Regions from separate parts of the Paenibacillus sp. FSL P2-0089 genome, predicted to be linked through region 2. Evidence: a T-box and tRNA genes for the amino acid it is inferred to sense, from the RefSeq annotation. Region 2 holds a T-box; the other holds one or more tRNA genes.
What was found. A T-box is a leader RNA that pairs with one kind of tRNA and senses whether it is charged. The one in region 2 lies ahead of argS (arginine--tRNA ligase), so its partner is inferred to be a tRNA-Arg.
Positions count from the first base shown of each region.

Region 1: it has a tRNA-Arg gene. The T-box ahead of argS (arginine--tRNA ligase) is inferred to sense a tRNA for this amino acid. The anticodon was not compared.

Region 1 is NZ_CP152006.1:5,658,621-5,668,428, forward strand. Features, by position in the region: gene NST69_RS23680 (alpha-amylase family protein) at 1-1,262, shown strand, start outside; gene NST69_RS23685 (VOC family protein) at 1,328-1,750, shown strand; gene NST69_RS23690 (LysR family transcriptional regulator) at 1,772-2,656, opposite strand; gene NST69_RS23695 (hydroxyacid dehydrogenase) at 2,798-3,745, shown strand; tRNA gene NST69_RS23700 (tRNA-Leu) at 3,816-3,894, opposite strand; tRNA gene NST69_RS23705 (tRNA-Arg) at 3,961-4,037, opposite strand; tRNA gene NST69_RS23710 (tRNA-Gly) at 4,044-4,118, opposite strand; tRNA gene NST69_RS23715 (tRNA-Asp) at 4,151-4,228, opposite strand; tRNA gene NST69_RS23720 (tRNA-Met) at 4,238-4,311, opposite strand; tRNA gene NST69_RS23725 (tRNA-Val) at 4,352-4,427, opposite strand; tRNA gene NST69_RS23730 (tRNA-Glu) at 4,615-4,689, opposite strand; rRNA gene rrf (5S ribosomal RNA) at 5,511-5,627, opposite strand; rRNA gene NST69_RS23740 (23S ribosomal RNA) at 5,773-8,698, opposite strand; rRNA gene NST69_RS23745 (16S ribosomal RNA) at 8,949-9,808, opposite strand, start outside.
Region 2 is NZ_CP152006.1:5,813,023-5,822,830, forward strand. Features, by position in the region: gene NST69_RS24350 (hypothetical protein) at 1-413, opposite strand, end outside; gene NST69_RS24355 (ABC transporter ATP-binding protein) at 598-1,329, shown strand; gene NST69_RS24360 (ABC transporter permease) at 1,326-2,363, shown strand; gene NST69_RS24365 (TetR/AcrR family transcriptional regulator) at 2,421-3,107, shown strand; gene NST69_RS24370 (SNF2 helicase associated domain-containing protein) at 3,173-6,517, shown strand; gene NST69_RS24375 (hypothetical protein) at 6,645-7,004, opposite strand; gene NST69_RS24380 (hypothetical protein) at 7,197-7,502, shown strand; T-box leader at 7,736-7,957, shown strand; gene argS (arginine--tRNA ligase) at 8,012-9,808, shown strand, end outside.

The DNA of each region.
Region 1 (9,808 bases), 150 kb from region 2:
GGGGGTATGACCATTTCCCGCTGTCGGCACGCTACGCCCAGACGCTCGGTATGGAATTCCTCGGCATGACCGGCAAATTCCATACCTCCTGGGGCGAATTCGGCGGGTATAAGCATCCGAACGCGCTGCGGTTCGAAGCCGCGCTCAGCCTCGCCCATGGCGCCCGATGCTCCATCGGCGACCAGCTTCACCCTTCCGGCTGGATGGATGAAGCGACCTATGCCCTGATCGGCGCCGCCTACAGCGAGGTGGAGGCGAAGGAGGAGTGGTGCAGCGGGGTTACGTCCGTTGCAGATATTGCCGTCCTGTCCCTGGAGGCTGCACGTGAAGCCTGCCCCGGCGGACAGGCACGCAGGGGGGAACGCAATCTGGCCGATGCCGGTGCGGTACGCATACTGACAGAAGGCCATTACCTGTATGACATCGTAGATACGTTCAGCGACTTCACCGCCTACAAAGTGCTGGTGCTGCCCGATGAGGTGCCCGTATGGCCGGAGCTGGCCGACGCGATTGGGGCCTTTACCGCCGGAGGCGGCAAGGTGCTGGCCACCGGACGCTCCGGCCTGAATCCGGAAGGCGATGCTTTTGCACTGAACCTGGGGATCAGCTGGCTGGGGGCCAACCCTTACCGGCCGTCTTACTTCAAGCCCCATTTCACGCCCGGCGCCCTGCTGCCTGCATCCTATGTAATGTACGGCGAGGGTCAGCTGGTGGAACTCTTGGAAGGACAATCGCTCGGTCATCTGGAGAATCCTTATTTCAACCGTGATGTCTTCACCTTCTGCTCGCACCAGCATACGCCGGGTACACAGGAGGATAACGGGCCGGGGATGGTGGAGAGCAGCAGCGGGATCTATATTGCCTGGGATGTATTCAGCGAATATGCGGATGCCGGCCATCTTATCCTGAAGGAAATGGTGCTGCATGCACTGTCGCGTCTGCTTCCGCTTCCTTCCCTTCGCACTACTCTGCCGGCCCGGGGCATAACGACCCTGCAGTACCAGCAGGCAGAGCAGCGCTATGTGCACCACCTGCTCTACGCCGCTCCCGCGCTCAAAGGCCGGATCGAAGTCATCGAGGATATTGTGCCGCTGCAGGACATTTCCGTCAGCCTGCGCCTACCCTCCTCTGATCCCGTACACCGGGTCTATCTGGCCCCGTCGATGACAGAGCTGCAGTTCACCGTCAGCAGCGGGGGCGGGATCACCTACACGATTCCTTACCTGAAGAATCATCAGATGGCGGTAATTGAGCTGGTGTAGATTAGGTCCATTTATAGTAGAATAATAAGAGCTATACCATTGCCTAGAATGAGAGGATGACCGGGATGCTTCAGTCCATTGTGCACATTGCTCTAGTCGTTAAGGATTATGATGAAGCTATAGAATTTTATACCAACAAGCTGAATTTCACATTAGTTGAAGATCTCTATCAGCCCGAGCAGGATAAAAGATGGGTCGTAGTCTCCCCTCCCGGATCATCAGGCACTACCCTTCTGCTGGCCCGGGCGTCGAAGCCTGAACAGGAGTTCTTTATCGGCAATCAGGCAGGCGGACGAGTATTCCTATTTCTGAACACCGATAACTTCTGGCGAGATTATCATGAAATGGTCTCCAGGGGGATTGAATTCGTTAGAGAACCCAAAGAAGAAGCTTATGGAATCGTTGCGGTATTCAAGGATTTGTACGGCAACCTGTGGGACCTGCTGCAGATGAACGCAGACCACCCGATTTCCAAGCGGATACAATGATTGCACAGCACTGCGGCCAGGTCATTGGACTCCAAATGTATCTCGCAGATAGCTATCAAGAATCTGAAGGGGCTCGTGTAACGCCTGGTTTGGAAACTTATGAGTTACCTTATAGCCTACTCTAGGGGGCACTGACACCGCCAGCTTCTGAAGAACAAATTCTCCCATCCCCTTCATATGGGCGCCAATCGAAGCGGGCACAATCGTCCATTGTCTGGCATTCGTCAAAAAAGTAGTGATGAGTCCCGCTGAGTCCAGATGTACACGGGACGGACACAGCGGGTCCCACCACTGGTCATGTCTGAATTGAAACTCCCGATTCCAATTGACGAGGACTTCATGCTCTGCCGCCAATTCTTCCATTTCCACCGTATCTCCAGCCTGCCGCCCTGGCACAGCCAAGCGCAACAGCACCATTTCTTCAGTGAAAAACGGTTGAACAGTAACGCTAGGCGACACAATTTCCCGTACCACAAACGCCACATCCATCTCACGCCGCTCAATACTATCAAAAGCCTCCTGAGTATGCTGCGTACGAATCTGCAATCGGATGGACGGAGTATGCTGATTAAGCATTCTATATACCGGAGGCAAGACAAAGTGGCTTATACTTTCGGCAGCGCTTATGGCCAGACTTAACTGCGAACCATTCGCCTTTAAAATTTGAGTTTCCCTCCAGAGCGCCTCCCATCTTTCCGCAATACTAAAAAAGTTCTCCCCTTTTGGGGTCAGGCTGATTTTGGCTGCCCCTTTTCTTCGCTCCACTAACAGTCCGCCCATCCCTTGCTCTAATGTCTTTAAGCGGTAACTTACCGTTGCTTGTGACAGATGCAGCAGATCGGCCGCTTTACTTATACTCCCAGTCCGTACGATAGCTAAAAACGCTTCTATCCCAGGAAAATACATAGAATACCTCCTCAATATATAGAAAATATTAATATAGTTCACAAAATATTTGCGTTTTACAACATTATTCTTTATGTCTAAAATTATCATTAACACAGACAAGGGGTCAAATAGTCCAGGTTATGAAAAGGTGGTTTAGCTATGAAGGTTCTCATCGTTGGTCATTTTAACGAAACTGCACAATCAAAGATTACCGGGTATTTTCCGCAAGACTGGAACGTTATCATTGTCCCGCCTGGACAAGATATGCTGCATCATATTGAAGATTGTCAGGTCCTCATTCCTGAACATATCCAAGTGGACCCTAGCCTGCTGGCTAGCGCCAAAAAATTAAAATTGGTACAGACAGGTGCAGGTTATGATAATGTCGATATCCCTGCCTGCACACAGCTCGGCATTTGGGTGGCCAATGCTGCAGGAGTGAACGCACAGGCCGTGGCCGAGCAGGTAATGGCACTAATGCTGGCTTATTATAAAAACATCCCGTTTCTTGATCATTTCATGAAAAACAGGATGGATGAACATCACTTGGAGTACACAGGAAGTGAATTAGAGGGCAAAACCATGGGGATTATCGGGCTGGGCGCTATCGGAAAAAAGGTAGCTGCGTTTTGCAGCGCTTTTGATATGAATGTGTTGGCTTATGCGAGAAATACCGAAGCGCCATCGGACGGCATAGTGAAAATGACCGATTTCGATACACTCCTAAGCACATCCGACATCGTCAGTGTTCACGTACCCTTGACTGAGCAAACCAAGCACCTGATGAACCAAGAAGTCTTCAAGAAAATGAAGGATACTGCTATTTTTATCAATACCGCCCGCGGGGGGATTGTCAACGAAAGAGACTTGCTGGACGCATTAAAAAACGGAGATATTTCCGGAGCCTGCCTGGATGTGTATGAATCCGAACCGCTTCCTATAGACAGTGAGCTCCGCACGCTGGATAACGTGATCCTTACTCCCCATACCGCAGGAATGCCTGACGGCCGGAAATTCCACCAAAAAAGATATGATTTCTTCATAAAGAATATAAAACGTGTACAATACGGGGAAGAACCTGAAAGCAGGCTAAATCAGTTAATATAGTTTCAGTGCAATAAAAACAAAAAAGGTTTATGACATTGTCCAAAATACAATGTCATAAACCTTTTGGTAGTACCGGCGAGAGGACTCGAACCTCCACGGTTTCCCACTCGATTTTGAGTCGAGCGCGTCTGCCATTCCGCCACGCCGGCTTAATATCATATATATCCATCATGGATAATTAAATTTAAAATGAAAAACATTCAATAAAGTAATAATGGCGCGCCCTGAGAGATTCGAACTCCCGGCCTTTTGATTCGTAGTCAAACGCTCTATCCAGCTGAGCTAAGGGCGCAAAATATGGAGCGGACGACGGGAATCGAACCCGCGACCCTCGCCTTGGCAAGGCGATGCTCTACCGCTGAGCCACGTCCGCACACGGTATGTATTCAACTGCTTTAATGAAAATGGCGGAACCGACGGGATTCGAACCCGCGATCTCCTGCGTGACAGGCAGGCATGTTAGGCCAACTACACCACGGTTCCAAGATAATATTGCGGGGGCAGGATTTGAACCTGCGGCCTTCGGGTTATGAGCCCGACGAGCTACCGGGCTGCTCCACCCCGCGTCAGTAAAAAAATATTCTCTTCTAGCTTGCAAAGTCTGCATGGTGGAGGCTGAGGGGTTCGAACCCCCGACCCTCTGCTTGTAAGGCAGATGCTCTCCCAGCTGAGCTAAGCCTCCATCGAAGAAGCAACTTAATGATCATAACACATTTTCATAAGATATACAACCATTAATTTATTAAAGAAGAAAGTGGTGACTCGTATGGGATACTCTCCACTCCGTTACGAGATTGCGAAGTATTCCTTACGATGCCTATGCTTCAACGAACCCAGGGAATTCTCATCCCATAATTCAAAGAAGAAAATGGTGACTCGTATGGGATTCGAACCCATGTTACCTCCGTGAAAGGGAGGTGTCTTAACCCCTTGACCAACGAGCCAGATAAGCAAACAATCTTTCGACAACAAAAAATATTATATCAGATAAAATAGATTAATACAATAGAAATATTATTATTCTATTCATTACTTAGCGGATTCTCCACCAAAGCCATAATAATCTCGGCAACCACGGAAATAGACTTATGTTCAGTATCTACATCACATGCAAAGAGCTTATTCTCATGCCCTCTAAGACATCTCTCCATCTGTAAAGCGCCCCAGGGACTCCTGCCTTCATCACGGCTCTCCAGTCAACTGTATAGAGTCTCAGAGGAAGCAGACAAGGTTAAATGACGGACATCTCGTCCCTCGCGTCTCAGCCTGCCCACAATCTCTATGAAATACTCTTCTTCCACTAGTACTGCATCAGATTAAAAATAGTGGAGCAGACGCAATTCCTCTTCAAATTACTTCTTTTTTCCAATCGGGAGTTGTTCTTCAGGGGCGTTTGGCTTAGCGTAACGGACTGAGGTGCTCTTATTTGGGAAGAAAGTCGTCAATTGGGCGAGTAACGGACTCCACAGGCCTTATCCTTTGTACTTCAGCTCCGAAACATCTCATAGAGAGACGATAAGGTCGCCTGAGTCCGTTAAGCTGCAAAAAGTGGTGTTTTCGCGGGGATAAGATCTCTCCGGTCCGTTAGATTTTGGGTTGATAAGGTTTAACAAGCTTATTCATCCTTTTCATCCTTTTAGATCTGATGAGGTACTAGTGTCATAGGTAATGCTTCCGCCATAGCCTGAATCCAGGTATATCAGCATCGAATAGATAAAGTCACGCAACAAAAAACCACCATTGATAATCAACAGTGGTCTTAAGTGCTTGGCAACGTCCTACTCTCCCAGGACCCTTCGGTCCAAGTACCATCGGCGCTGGAGGGCTTAACGGTCGTGTTCGGGATGGGTACGTGTGGAACCCCTCCGCTATCGCCACCAAACGGGCATTTACAGCGTAAATGCTTCAGGAAATTGATTCCTGAAAACTGAATCCGAAACGAATCTGCGTTTGCCCTTCTTACGGGGCCCCCGGAAAGTATTCGGAATCCGCTTCGTCAGCGTCATCTTCACTTTTTGGGGTAGCTTTTGGATAAGCCCTCGACCGATTAGTATTGGTCAGCTCCATGCATTACTGCACTTCCACCTCCAACCTATCTACCTCGTCGTCTTCAAGGGGTCTTACTAATTGGGAAATCTCATCTTGAGGGGGGCTTCACGCTTAGATGCTTTCAGCGCTTATCCCGTCCGTACGTAGCTACTCAGCCATGCTCCTGGCGGAACAACTGATGCACCAGCGGTACGTCCATCCCGGTCCTCTCGTACTAAGGACAGCTCCTCTCAAATTTCCTGCGCCCACGACAGATAGGGACCGAACTGTCTCACGACGTTCTGAACCCAGCTCGCGTACCGCTTTAATGGGCGAACAGCCCAACCCTTGGGACCTACTTCAGCCCCAGGATGCGATGAGCCGACATCGAGGTGCCAAACCTCCCCGTCGATGTGGACTCTTGGGGGAGATAAGCCTGTTATCCCCAGGGTAGCTTTTATCCGTTGAGCGATGGCCCTTCCATGCGGTACCACCGGATCACTAAGTCCGACTTTCGTCCCTGCTCGACTTGTAGGTCTCGCAGTCAAGCTCCCTTATGCCTTTGCACTCTGCGAATGATTTCCAACCATTCTGAGGGAACCTTTGAACGCCTCCGTTACTCTTTAGGAGGCGACCGCCCCAGTCAAACTGCCCGCCTGACACGGTCCCCGTACCCGATGAGGGCACTAGGTTAGAACCTAGATACGATCAGGGTGGTATCCCAACGGCGCCTCCGCAGAAGCTTGCGCTCCTGCCTCCACGGCTCCCACCTATCCTGTACAGATCGTACCCAAATTCAATATCAAGCTGCAGTAAAGCTCCATGGGGTCTTTCCGTCTTGTCGCGGGTAACCTGCATCTTCACAGGTATTAAAATTTCACCGGATCTCTCGTTGAGACAGCGCCCAAGTCGTTACGCCATTCGTGCGGGTCAGAATTTACCTGACAAGGAATTTCGCTACCTTAGGACCGTTATAGTTACGGCCGCCGTTTACTGGGGCTTCGGTTCACAGCTTCGGATTGCTCCTAACCGCTCCCCTTAACCTTCCAGCACCGGGCAGGCGTCAGCCCGTATACTTCGCCTTGCGGCTTCGCACAGACCTGTGTTTTTGCTAAACAGTCGCTTGGGCCTTTTCACTGCGGCCCCCTCGGGCTATTCACCCTACCGAGGCACCCCTTCTCCCGAAGTTACGGGGTCATTTTGCCGAGTTCCTTAACGAGAGTTCTTCCGCGCGCCTTAGAATTCTCTTCTCGCCTACCTGTGTCGGTTTGCGGTACGGGCACCTTCTCCTGACTAGAGGCTTTTCTTGGCAGTGTGAGATCATGACCTTCGCTACTATAATTTTCGCTCCCCATCACAGCCCAGCCTTACGATGTGCGGATTTGCCTGCACACCAGCCTCACTGCTTAGACGGACATCCATCAGTCCGCGTCACTACCCTCCTGCGTCACCCCATCGCTCATAGCGGATTACGGTGGTACAGTAATTTCAAACTGTTGTCCTTCGACTACGCCTGTCGGCCTCGCCTTAGGTCCCGACTTACCCTGAGCGGACGAGCCTTCCTCAGGAAACCTTGGGCTTTCGGCGGATCAGATTCTCACTGATCTTTTCGTTACTCATACCGGCATTCTCACTTGTATGCTGTCCAGCGCTCCTTACGGTACACCTTCAACCTACATACAACGCTCCCCTACCCCAGATGCAAAGCATCTAGCCATAGCTTCGGTGGTGTGTTTAGCCCCGTTACATTTTCGGCGCAGAGTCACTCGACCAGTGAGCTATTACGCACTCTTTCAATGGTGGCTGCTTCTAAGCCAACATCCTGGTTGTCTGTGCAACTCCACATCCTTTCCCACTTAACACACACTTGGGGACCTTAGCTGATGGTCTGGGCTGTTTCCCTTTTGACAATGGATCTTAGCACTCACTGTCTGACTCCCGGCAAGAAGTAAATGGCATTCGGAGTTTGACTGAGCTTGGTAACCCTTGCGGGCCCCGCACCCAATCAGTGCTCTACCTCCACCACTCCATTCACCGAGGCTAGCCCTAAAGCTATTTCGGGGAGAACCAGCTATCTCCGAGTTCGATTGGAATTTCTCCGCTACCCCCACCTCATCCCCGCATTTTTCAACATGCGTGGGTTCGGGCCTCCAGTGCGTGTTACCGCACCTTCACCCTGGACAGGGGTAGATCACACGGTTTCGGGTCTACGTCCACATACTTAGTCGCCCTATTCAGACTCGCTTTCGCTGCGGCTCCGGCTTCTCACCTTAACCTTGCATGTTAAACGTAACTCGCCGGTTCATTCTACAAAAGGCACGCCATCACCCATAAAGAGGGCTCTGACTTTTTGTAAGCACACGGTTTCAGGTTCTATTTCACTCCCCTTCCGGGGTGCTTTTCACCTTTCCCTCACGGTACTGTTTCACTATCGGTCGCCAGGTAGTATTTAGCCTTAGCAGATGGTCCTGCTGGATTCATACGGGGTTTCACGTGCCCCGCACTACTCGGGATCCGTCTCGGAGAGAACACAGTTTAGGCTACAGGGCTTTTACCTCTATCGCGGGCCTTTCCAGACCTCTTCGCCTACTCTATTCCTTTGTAACTCCATGTGAGACGTCCCACAACCCCAAGAGGCAAGCCCCTTGGTTTAGGCTGTTCCGCGTTCGCTCGCCGCTACTGACGGAATCACTATTGTTTTCTCTTCCTCAGGGTACTTAGATGTTTCAGTTCCCCTGGTCTGCCTCTGCATTTCCTATGTATTCAGAAATGAGTAACTGCGAATTACCACAGCTGGGTTTCCCCATTCGGACACCCCCGGATCAAAGCTTGCTTACAGCTCCCCGAGGCAGTTTCGTTGTTCGCCACGTCCTTCGTCGGCTCCTGGCGCCTAGGCATCCTCCGTGTGCTCTTAGTAGCTTAACCAATGCGTTTTCCCTAAGGAAAATCGCTAGTATCGCCATTAATATGAAACTTGTTTACACAAGTTCAGCTTAAAGGAATGTTCTAAAACGCAAATTCGTTTCGGTATCCAGTTTTCAAGGATCAAGTTTAAAGATGAGAGCTTAAACTCTCAAAACTGACCAACGAGTGAGTATTCGAACCCAAGGGTTCTATTAGTGGAAGCAAAGCTTCCGATTTGAATGTCTTCATTGCAGAAGACGATTCTCCATAGAAAGGAGGTGATCCAGCCGCACCTTCCGATACGGCTACCTTGTTACGACTTCACCCCAATCATCTACCCCACCTTCGGCGGCTGGCTCCCTTGCGGGTTACCCCACCGACTTCGGGTGTTGTAAACTCTCGTGGTGTGACGGGCGGTGTGTACAAGACCCGGGAACGTATTCACCGCGGCATGCTGATCCGCGATTACTAGCAATTCCGACTTCATGCAGGCGAGTTGCAGCCTGCAATCCGAACTGAGACCGGCTTTGCTGGGATTGGCTCCACCTCGCGGCTTCGCTTCCCGTTGTACCGGCCATTGTAGTACGTGTGTAGCCCAGGTCATAAGGGGCATGATGATTTGACGTCATCCCCACCTTCCTCCGGTTTGTCACCGGCAGTCACTCTAGAGTGCCCAGCTTCACCTGCTGGCAACTAAAGTCAAGGGTTGCGCTCGTTGCGGGACTTAACCCAACATCTCACGACACGAGCTGACGACAACCATGCACCACCTGTCTCAACTTTCCCCGAAGGGCACCTGATGCATCTCTGCTTCGTTAGTTGGATGTCAAGACCTGGTAAGGTTCTTCGCGTTGCTTCGAATTAAACCACATACTCCACTGCTTGTGCGGGTCCCCGTCAATTCCTTTGAGTTTCAGTCTTGCGACCGTACTCCCCAGGCGGAGTGCTTACTGTGTTAACTTCGGCACCAAGGGTATCGAAACCCCTAACACCTAGCACTCATCGTTTACGGCGTGGACTACCAGGGTATCTAATCCTGTTTGCTCCCCACGCTTTCGCGCCTCAGCGTCAGTTACAGCCCAGAAAGTCGCCTTCGCCACTGGTGTTCCTCCACATATCTACGCATTTCAC
Region 2 (9,808 bases):
TTCCCGCCGCGCTCTGATTCCGAGGGACTGCCAATAATAGAATACGAATAAGAGCCGTTCACTTTGCCGTTAATCAGCAGGTTATGGCTGTCGACAATCTCTGTCCCGAGTTCCAGCTCCTTCTCTCTTACATACTTCTGATATGTAGTTCCAAGAGCGGCCATACTCTCCTTCGTCTGATAGACCAGCATGGAGGATTTCTTCCCCTCTGACTGTTCACCTTGGGTAAAAGTAATGCCTGCCCCTTCGGGAATCGGCAGATCCTCCGGCAAATATTGCCTTGCCTCCGTCTTCTCGTCTGCCAAGGTATGAAACCGTCCGCCACTGCCGGACTTGTCCGCATCGCCGCAGCCGCTAAGTCCAGCCGCAGCCAGCAGAGCTGCCAGAGGAAGGAGCAGCTTATGTCCTGCCATAATTCCACCGCCTTTAGTGAATTGGGTTTCAGGATGCCGGTAACCATAGGATGTCCCTTTTATTACCCGGATCAAGAGCAGGAGTAACGGATAATCCTTACAATTTTATTTACTTTTGAGCAGGGAATCATTAGTATAATGAGTGAGCGCTCACTCATTATTATGGCGAATGGAGGAGATTGGTATGGATGAGGGGAAGCCTGTCATTGCGGTTACTCATGTGAATCGGGCTTTTGGCGATAAAACAGTGTTGAAGGATATTACGCTTCAGGTGAATCAGGCAGAGACCTTCGGGATTCTGGGGCCATCCGGCTCCGGCAAAACCACGCTGGTCAAGCTGCTTACGGGCATAGACGAGGTAACCTCCGGTGAGGTCACCGTGCTGGGGGTGCGGATGCCGAAGCTTGCCATGCTCCAGCAGATCGGATATATGGCCCAGTCGGATGCCTTGTATACGGAGCTTAGCGCCAAGGAGAATCTGGAGTTCTTCGCTGCTCTGTATGGCTTGAAGGGCGGCAACCGTACACGGCGGATCGGGGATGTGATGGAGCTGGTGAATTTGCAGGAGCATCTGCGGAAGCGGGTGGACCAATATTCCGGCGGCATGAAGCGCCGGCTGTCCTTGGCGATTGCCCTGCTCCATGAGCCGCCGCTGCTGCTGCTGGATGAACCGACGGTCGGCATCGATCCGGTGCTGCGCCAGTCCATCTGGAAGGAGCTGAAGGCGCTGAACCGCAAGGGAACGACGATTGTGCTGACCACACATGTGATGGATGAGGCGGAGAAATGTGACCGGCTGGCGATGATCCGGGACGGCGTGCTGCTGGCGGCTGATACCCCGGCCGGACTGCTTCAGGCCACCGGCACCGCCAGCATCGAGGAAGCCTTCCTCTGCTATGGAGGTGTACGCCGATGAGAATCCGGGCGATTACCCTGAGAATTCTGCAGCAGTTCATCCATGACCGGAGAACCATGGCGCTCATGTTCATCGCTCCCCTGCTGGTGCTTAGCCTGATGAGCCTGGTGTTCGGCAGCGATGCTTATGAGCCTAGGATCGGCGTCTCGGGGGGTGCGGCAGTGTTCAGTTCAGCGCTGGAAGCCCAGCAAGCTGAGGTTACCAGCTATGCCGATGAATCTACCGGTCAGGCTGCCTTGAGGGCTGGAGCCATCGATGCTCTCCTTACAATGAAGGGAGACGCTCCCGCTGTTGTCCTTGAAGGCAGCAATCCGGCGGCTAACCGCGCTGTGATCATGGCATTGCAGGAAGCTGCGCAGAGCCTCCGGCCGCAAGCTCCGGGCGGCGGGCAGCTCCAGCCGCAGATCAGCTATCTCTACGGCGCGGAGGATATGAAGACGATTGACCGCTTCGGCCCGATTATGATCGGGGTGTTCGTGTTCTTCTTTGTCTTCCTGATTGCCGGTGTCTCCTTCCTGCGCGAACGGACCACGGGCACACTGGAGCGTCTGCTCTCCACCCCGCTGAAGCGCTGGGAGATCGTCACCGGATATGTGTGCGGCTTCGGCATCTTCACCGTCTTCCAGGCCCTGCTCATCTCCTGGTTCTCCATCCAGGTGCTGGGGATTATGATGACGGGCAGCTTCGGCTACGTGCTGCTGATGACGCTGCTGCTGTCGATGTCGGCGCTGACGCTCGGCACCCTGCTCTCGGCATTCGCCGCCAATGAGCTGCAGATGATCCAGTTCATTCCCCTGGTCATTGTGCCGCAGATCTTCCTGAGCGGATTATTTCCGCTGGATACCCTTCCGCTCTGGCTCCAGCGCATTGGACTCGCCACCCCCATCTACTACGGCTCAGAGGCACTGATGGATATCATGGTACGCGGCAGAGGCTGGAGTGATATCGCCGGGGATGTGTTCATGCTGATCGGATTCTCCCTGCTGTTCATGCTGCTGAATGTACTGGCTCTGCGCAAGCACCGCAGAATGTAAAGGGTGAACGGGCTATGGTACACTAGGAGGAACTGCAAGAGTCTGGAGGTTCTATTGATGGAGAATAACCCTGCTGCCGATCAGGGGCAGCTGGAGCAAGACCAGTGGGTCCAGGAGCTGCTGGACCTCAGCGAGAAGGAGCAGGTCACGCCCAAGCAGCTGTCCATTCTGCGGGCGGCAATTGATGTTTTTGCGGAGAAGGGATTCTCGGCGGCCGCCACCAGTGAGATTGCCCAGAAGGCCGGCGTGGCCGAAGGCACGATCTTCCGTTATTACCGGACCAAAAAAGATCTGCTGCTCGCCATCGTTGTGCCCACCATGAGCCGGATGATCGCCCCATTCGTACTGCGCAACTTCAGCGGTGTGCTGGATGTGCCGTTCGAGAGCTACGAAGCCTTCCTTAAGGCCTTCATGGTGAATCGGCTGGAGTTCGTCCGCAGGAATCTGAAGATCGTCAAAATTCTCATTCAGGAGATCCCCTTCCAGCCTGCGCTGAAGGAGCAGCTGACCGAGAATATCTTCGAGCAGGTTCTGGCGCGTGTCACTGCAATTACCGAGCACTTCAAGGCGGAAGGTGAAGTGATTGATGCGCCCACTCCTGCGATTATCCGCTTTACCATCTCCGCGATTGCCGGATACCTGCTGACCCGGCTGGTGCTGATGCCGGAGCAGGACTGGAATGATGAGGCAGAGATTGAACAGACGATAAGCTTCATTCTGCACGGGATCGGCGGGAATGGATAATCTTTAAGTACGATATCCCCCGTGGGGGTGGCTTAGATAGAAGCAATAAAAGGAAGTGAGTATACGTGGGTTATCAGGTGCCGGAACGGGTAATCAAGCTGCTGTGCGGCAATGCCGCTTTTGACCAGGGAGCGGCTTATTATCATGCCCATAAGGTGGATCTTGTCTATACGGAGCATAACGAGGAAGAGGAATATTCCAAATACCGCGCTGAGGTCCATGGGCTGGAGAGCCATGAGATCGCGCTGATTATCGACAGTGACGGGGATGTGCAGGGGGAATGCACCTGCCCGGCTTACTATCACGGCGGCCCCTTCTGCAAGCATATTGCGGCGGCGCTGGTGGCGGTCCTCTACCGCAGCCGGGCGGCCGGAGCTGAACAGGCTGCAGATATGCTGGCAGATGCAGAGGAGACTTATCCCGTAAGGGACGGCAGTCTGCCGCTCGTGCAAGGCAGCTCCCCCCTCTCCGGGGCAGAGCACAAGGAGCGAAGCGCAGACCGGCAGCTGGTGAGCAGCATGCTCGGAATATTCACCGGAGGGCGGCAGCTGCCAAGCGGTGCCGGCACGTATATCGACCTGCGGACTCCGCTCCAGGTCGAGTTCATCTGCCGGCCCTTCAACATCGGCTACAGCAGCACGATGCTTGGAATCGAAGTGAAGCTGGGCCCCAAGCGCCTCTATATCGCGCAGAAGATCAGACCTTTTCTGGAGCAGGTTCGCCGGGGCGAGCCTTTTGAGTTCACAGCGCACTTCAGCTATGACCCCGCCCTGCACAGCTTCTCCAAGGAAGATAATGAGGTCCTGCTGAAGCTGATTGAGATCATGCAGAATGAGAAGGTCTACAACAGCCTCAACAATCCGTATGCTGCCGGCTCCAGCCATCCGGGAAATGACCGGCTGCTGCCGGTGGCCCCTTTTTTCTGGAAGAGTCTGTACCCCCTGCTAGAAGCCGCGCCTGCCGTACGCCTTCAGCATGGACAGCTTCAACTTGACCGCTTGTCGGTCTCGGAGGAGCTGCTGCCGCTCAGCTTCCAGTTCGACCAGGCACAGGAGGAAGGCTACCGGCTGGATGTCCGGGGGCTTGAGCAGCTTACGGTTCTGGAGAGCTACGGGCTGGTCTTGACCGAAGGCAGGCTGCTGAAGCTCCCGGCGCAGGAATGCGGGCGTCTCTCCGAGCTGAAGCGGATGCTCAGCAGCAGCCGGCGGGATAGCCTGGCGATTGCGCCTGAGCAGATGGAGCCCTTCATGGACAGGGTCATACCCGGCCTGAAGAAGCTGGGCAGAGTAAGCATTGCCGACGCCATCGCGGACCGGATCGTCCAGACCCGGCTACACGCCAGACTCTACCTGGACCGGGTAAGGGACCGGCTGCTGGCCGGGCTGGAATTCCAATACGGCGGAATTGTCATCAATCCGCTGGAGGAGAAGGCGCATGAGCGGAGCAGCGAGGTCATTCTGATGCGGGACGGGGAAGCGGAGCGGCGGATTCTGGACCTGATGGCCCATGAGTCCTTCTCGCGGACGGAGAGCGGGTATATCATGCGTGACGAGGACGGGGAATTCGACTTCCTGCACCATACCATCCCGCTCTTGGAACCGCTGCTTCAGGTCTATGCGACCACTGCGGTCAAGGAGCGGGTGCTTACGGAGCATGCAGCGCCCAAGGTCAGCCTGAGCTGGAACGAGAAGACCGACTGGCTGGACTTCAAGTTCGCCATGGAGGGCATCACGGAGAATGACATTACCGCGGTCCTGAAATCTCTCCAGGAAAAACGTAAATATCACCGGCTCAAGGACGGAGCTCTGCTCCCGCTGGATACCGCTGAGTTCCAGGAGATTATCGCGCTGATGAACGAGCTCGGCGTCCGCAGCGTGGATATCCGGAGTACGGAGTTCTCCTTGCCGCTGGTCCGTGCCCTCCATCTCCATGCAGGCACCTTCCAGGGGCAGACTATCGAGACCGGACGCTCCTTCCGGCGGCTGCTTGCTAATATGGCGAGTCCCGAGAATCTGGACTTCCCAGTGCCGGAGAGTCTGGCTCCCGTGCTGCGGGATTACCAGCAGTACGGCTTCCAGTGGATGAGGACGCTGGCCCATTACCGCTTCGGCGGGATTCTGGCGGACGATATGGGCCTTGGCAAAACACTGCAGAGCATCACCTTCCTGCTCTCGATGCGGGAAGACATCCGGCAGAGCGGCGTGCCCGCGCTTATTGTGGCGCCGGCCTCCCTGCTCTATAACTGGCTTAACGAGCTGAAGCGCTTTGCCCCGGAGCTTCAGGCGGTCATTGCCGACGGCACCGCCGGTGAACGCAGCCGGGCCCTGCGGAACACGGCCGGGCATGATGTCATCATCACCTCGTACCCGCTGCTGCGCAGAGATGTGGATGAGTATGCCAAGCAGTCGTTCCATACGCTCATTCTGGATGAAGCGCAGATGATCAAGAATCACGAGACTCAGACTTCGCAGGCGGTCAGATTGCTTCAGGCCCGCTACCGCTTTGCGCTGACCGGTACGCCGGTGGAGAATGCGCTGGAGGACCTGTGGTCGATCTTCAGTGTCGTTTTCCCTGGACTGTTCCCCGGAAAGAAGGCGTTCCATGATCTTCCCCGGGAGACGGTCGCCAGGCGCGCCCGCCCCTTCCTGCTGCGCCGCCTGAAGAGCGATGTGCTGAAGGAACTGCCGGACAAAATCGAGTCCCTCCAGGCCTCCGAGCTGCTGCCGGAGCAGAAACGGCTCTATGTCGCCTACCTGGCCAGATTGCGCAAAGAAGCGCTTAAGCATCTGGACAGCGACAGCTTCGGGAACGGCCGGCTCAAGGTGCTGGCCGGACTGACCCGGCTGCGCCAGCTGTGCTGCCATCCCGCCCTGTTCGTGGACGGATATACCGGAGGCTCCGGCAAATTCGAGCAGCTACTGGAGATTATCGACGAATGCCGGAGCTCCGGCAAACGGATGCTGATCTTCTCGCAGTTCACGCAAATGCTCGGCATGATCAGTCGTGAACTGGCGCTGCTGGGGATTACGCATTTCTATCTCGACGGACAGACCCCGGCCTCTCAGCGGGTTGAGCTGTGCAGCCGCTTCAATGAAGGCGAGCGCGACCTGTTCCTGATCTCGCTGAAGGCGGGCGGCACCGGCCTCAACCTGACCGGCGCCGATACGGTCATTCTCTATGACCTGTGGTGGAACCCTGCGGTCGAACAGCAGGCCGCCGACCGCGCCCACCGGATCGGGCAGAAAAAGATCGTACAGGTCATCCGCCTGGTAGCCCAGGGTACGGTGGAGGATAAAATGTACGAGCTGCAGCAGAAAAAGAAAAACCTGATTGACGAGGTGATCCAGCCGGGGCAGGAGGCGTTGTCGAGCTTGAGCGAGCATGATATACGTGAAATCCTCTCGATCTGAGTTGAACAACCTGTTGTAGCCCGTTCTGCTCTATTCGCAATATAAACAGGGACCTTCTGAGCGAGTAGCTCTGAAAGGTCCCTGTTTCATTTTACAACTGGCAAGTCCAGAATAATACCCTAACCCTCTATACGTCTGAGCTTAATTTCTCATGCGTCACTACACGGTGTGCATTCACCAGCTGGCCGGTTGATGTCTTGCCCCACACGGATATTCCGAGCTCATCTTCGTCTACTTCTCCAGTGATGAACACAAATTCATAGGCATTCAGATCGGCAAAATAATCCCGGGTTACCACTTGATTCGGAGCAACCTCAATCACCTCACTGACATACAGCGTTCTGGTGGTGCCCAGCACATACCCTTGAATACTAATAGTAGCACTGCCCGGGGCACTCCGCTTCACTATTCTTACCGTCACCGTCTGCGTAGGTCTGACTCCCGAAACGGCATTGTTCTCTATCGGTCCTGTTGACAAAATCGCCATCCTGTCTCGTCCTCCCTTGAAGTTCTAGTGTCAAAGTACGATATATTCATATTCGGACTTTCCTGTAACGGTGTGGACACAGGCCTGAGCCTATTCACCAATGACCGCAGGCACGCATATTCTTGAATAAGGAAAGACCGCCCATGGGCCGCGCTTTCTCCATACGAACGCCGAACGGAAGAAGGGACTCCCATGCCCCCTCCAGGAAAAGGAAAGAAGCCCGCCGCCAAAAAAACACCGTCCAGCTCCAAAACCCAGACACCTAAGGGGCTTGAATTCGCCGTAGCTGCACTTCTATTGACCGGCAAGCTGAAAGTAGACTCCATCCAGATGTACACGGACGCATCCATGTTCGTCAGTCTGGTGGGCAAATATAAAACCTTAAGTGATTTGAGCAATGACAATGTCGATAAGCTGGTCAGCTTCCTCGATAACAACAGCAGCCTTACGCTGAACGAGATCATGGCCGCTTTGAAAAAGAAAGCCGAAAACACCTGAACACATACGCAAGTGAAAGTGAGGGACGGGGCTATGGACAGTTTTGACGGAGAGGGATTTGCCGGTGGACTCCTGCTGGTCATTGTAATAGTGCTGCTGATTTATGGTTCAACAGACATCAAGAACCTGACAGGAGCGCCCAATGACGAGTAATTCTTAACCGGAGGACTCCTGCTGCACGGTAATCTGCTCTTGCTTTCTTTCGGAAATTCGCTATACTGATACAAACCCATATTGAATCGATGACCGGGAGAGTAATGGTCTTATATCTAGTCCCCAGCGAGCCGGGAAAGTGGAAGCCGGTACAGATTAGAACCATGAAGCGCACCCGTGAGATGGACTTCTGAACCTTAGAGTAGGAAGCCCCGGCCGAGGACCGTTAACCTGTAAGGTGGCTGAACCGTAAGGCTCAGCAACGAGAGTGGTACCGCGAGCGCACAAGCCTCGTCTCTTAGGAGATGAAGGCTTTTTTTGTCGTTATTTTATTCAGGAGGTTGTTATTCATGCCAATGCTAAGTGAGCTAATCCAAGAAAGCCTGAAGCAGTCTGTTCACAAAATCGCGCTAACCCTGGGCGTGCCAGCCATCGCTGAAGTAAATGTTGCCCTGGAGCAGCCGGCGAGTGCCGACCACGGGGATTATTCCAGCAATATCGCCATGCAGCTCGCCCGCCCCCTGCGCAAAGCTCCACTGGCTATCGCCGGGCTGATCGTCGCCGAGCTTGAAGCTTCGAGCTCTGTTCACGGACTGGTGCTGAGAACCGAAGTGGCCGGTCCGGGGTTTATTAATATGTATCTGGATTGGCAGGCCTGGGCACGGTCGAAGGGGAGTTTCACGCTGCCTCAGCATGCAGGAGGGTCGAAAGTGATTGTAGAGCATACCTCCGTCAATCCGAATAAAAGTATGCACATTGGACACCTGAGAAACTCATGTATCGGGGACGCGCTGGTGAGGGTACTGCGGGCGACCGGCCATACCGTTGAGGTGCACAACTATGTGGATGATCTCGGCAATCAGCTGGCAGATACCGTAGCCGGTCTGCTGAATGTTCCGCTGGCGGGAGCCCATGTCCGGTTCGGAGACTACTGCTGGGACATCTATGCCGAGATTAACAAAACGTATGCGCAGCAGCCGGAGATGGTACAGAAGCGAACTGAGATTCTTCATGCGCTGGAGGAAGGCCACGGCAACACTGCCTGGATTGGCAACCTCGTCGCCGGGCAGATCGTGAAAGAGCATGTGGAGGAGATGCGGGGGTTCGGCATTGACTACGATCTGCTGGTGTGGGAGAGCAACATTCTGAAGGAGGGCTTCTGGGCCTCGGCATTCGAGCTTCTGTCGCAGACGGAGATCTTCGTGCAGGAGACGGAAGGCAAGCTGGCAGGCTGCTGGATTCTGAAGCAATCCACTGAAGACGCTACACCAGACACGCTGGAGGAGCATCAGAAGGATAAGGTGCTGGTTCGCTCGAACGGAATTTTGACCTATACCGCCAAGGACATCGCCTATCATCTGTGGAAGTTCGGACTGCTGGAGAAGGACTTTAGCTACAGCGAATTTCAGAGCGGACTGTGGACGACCGGCTTGAGCGGACAGGCTCTGCCTTTTGGACGGGCGGACCAGGTCGTGAACGTCATCGATTACCGGCAGGAATATCCGCAGCAGATGGTCAAGCAGGCGCTCAAGGCATTGGGATTCGGTGCGCAGGCAGACGCGCTGCATCATGTCAGCTATGGGGTGGTCTCGCTGAGTCCCGCTTCTGCGGCCGGGCTCGGCATTGATACCTCCAGCGGCAAAAGCTCCTACGCCATGTCCGGTCGCCAGGGAGTCGGCATTAAGGTAACCGAGCTGGTCCGGCTCATGGAAGACATGATTGAATCCACCCGTTCGGACAAAAACGGCCTGTCCAGCCGGCTCATCGCCACCGCTGCCATCCGTTACTACCTGCTGCGCTTCAATCTGGGCACCGAGATTGTGTTCGACTTCAAGCAGGCAATGGAAATCTCCGGCAACACCGGCGTCTACCTGATGTACGCCTATGCCCGGGCGCAGCGCGTGCTTAGTAAGGCCGCTGCGGCAGGTGGCGGGAACGGTGTTAGCGAGTCCGGCGCTAGCGAGTCCGGTGTGGGCGAGTTCGGTGTGGGCGAGTTCGGTGCTAGCGATTCTGAAGTTGGCGAGTCTGATGTGGGCGAGTTCGGCGCTAGCGATTCTGACGTTGACGGGTCCGTCGTTGACGAGTCTGGCGTTGGCGAGTCTGGCGTTGGCGAGTACGGTGTGGGCGAGTCTGGCGTTGGCGAGTCTGGCGTT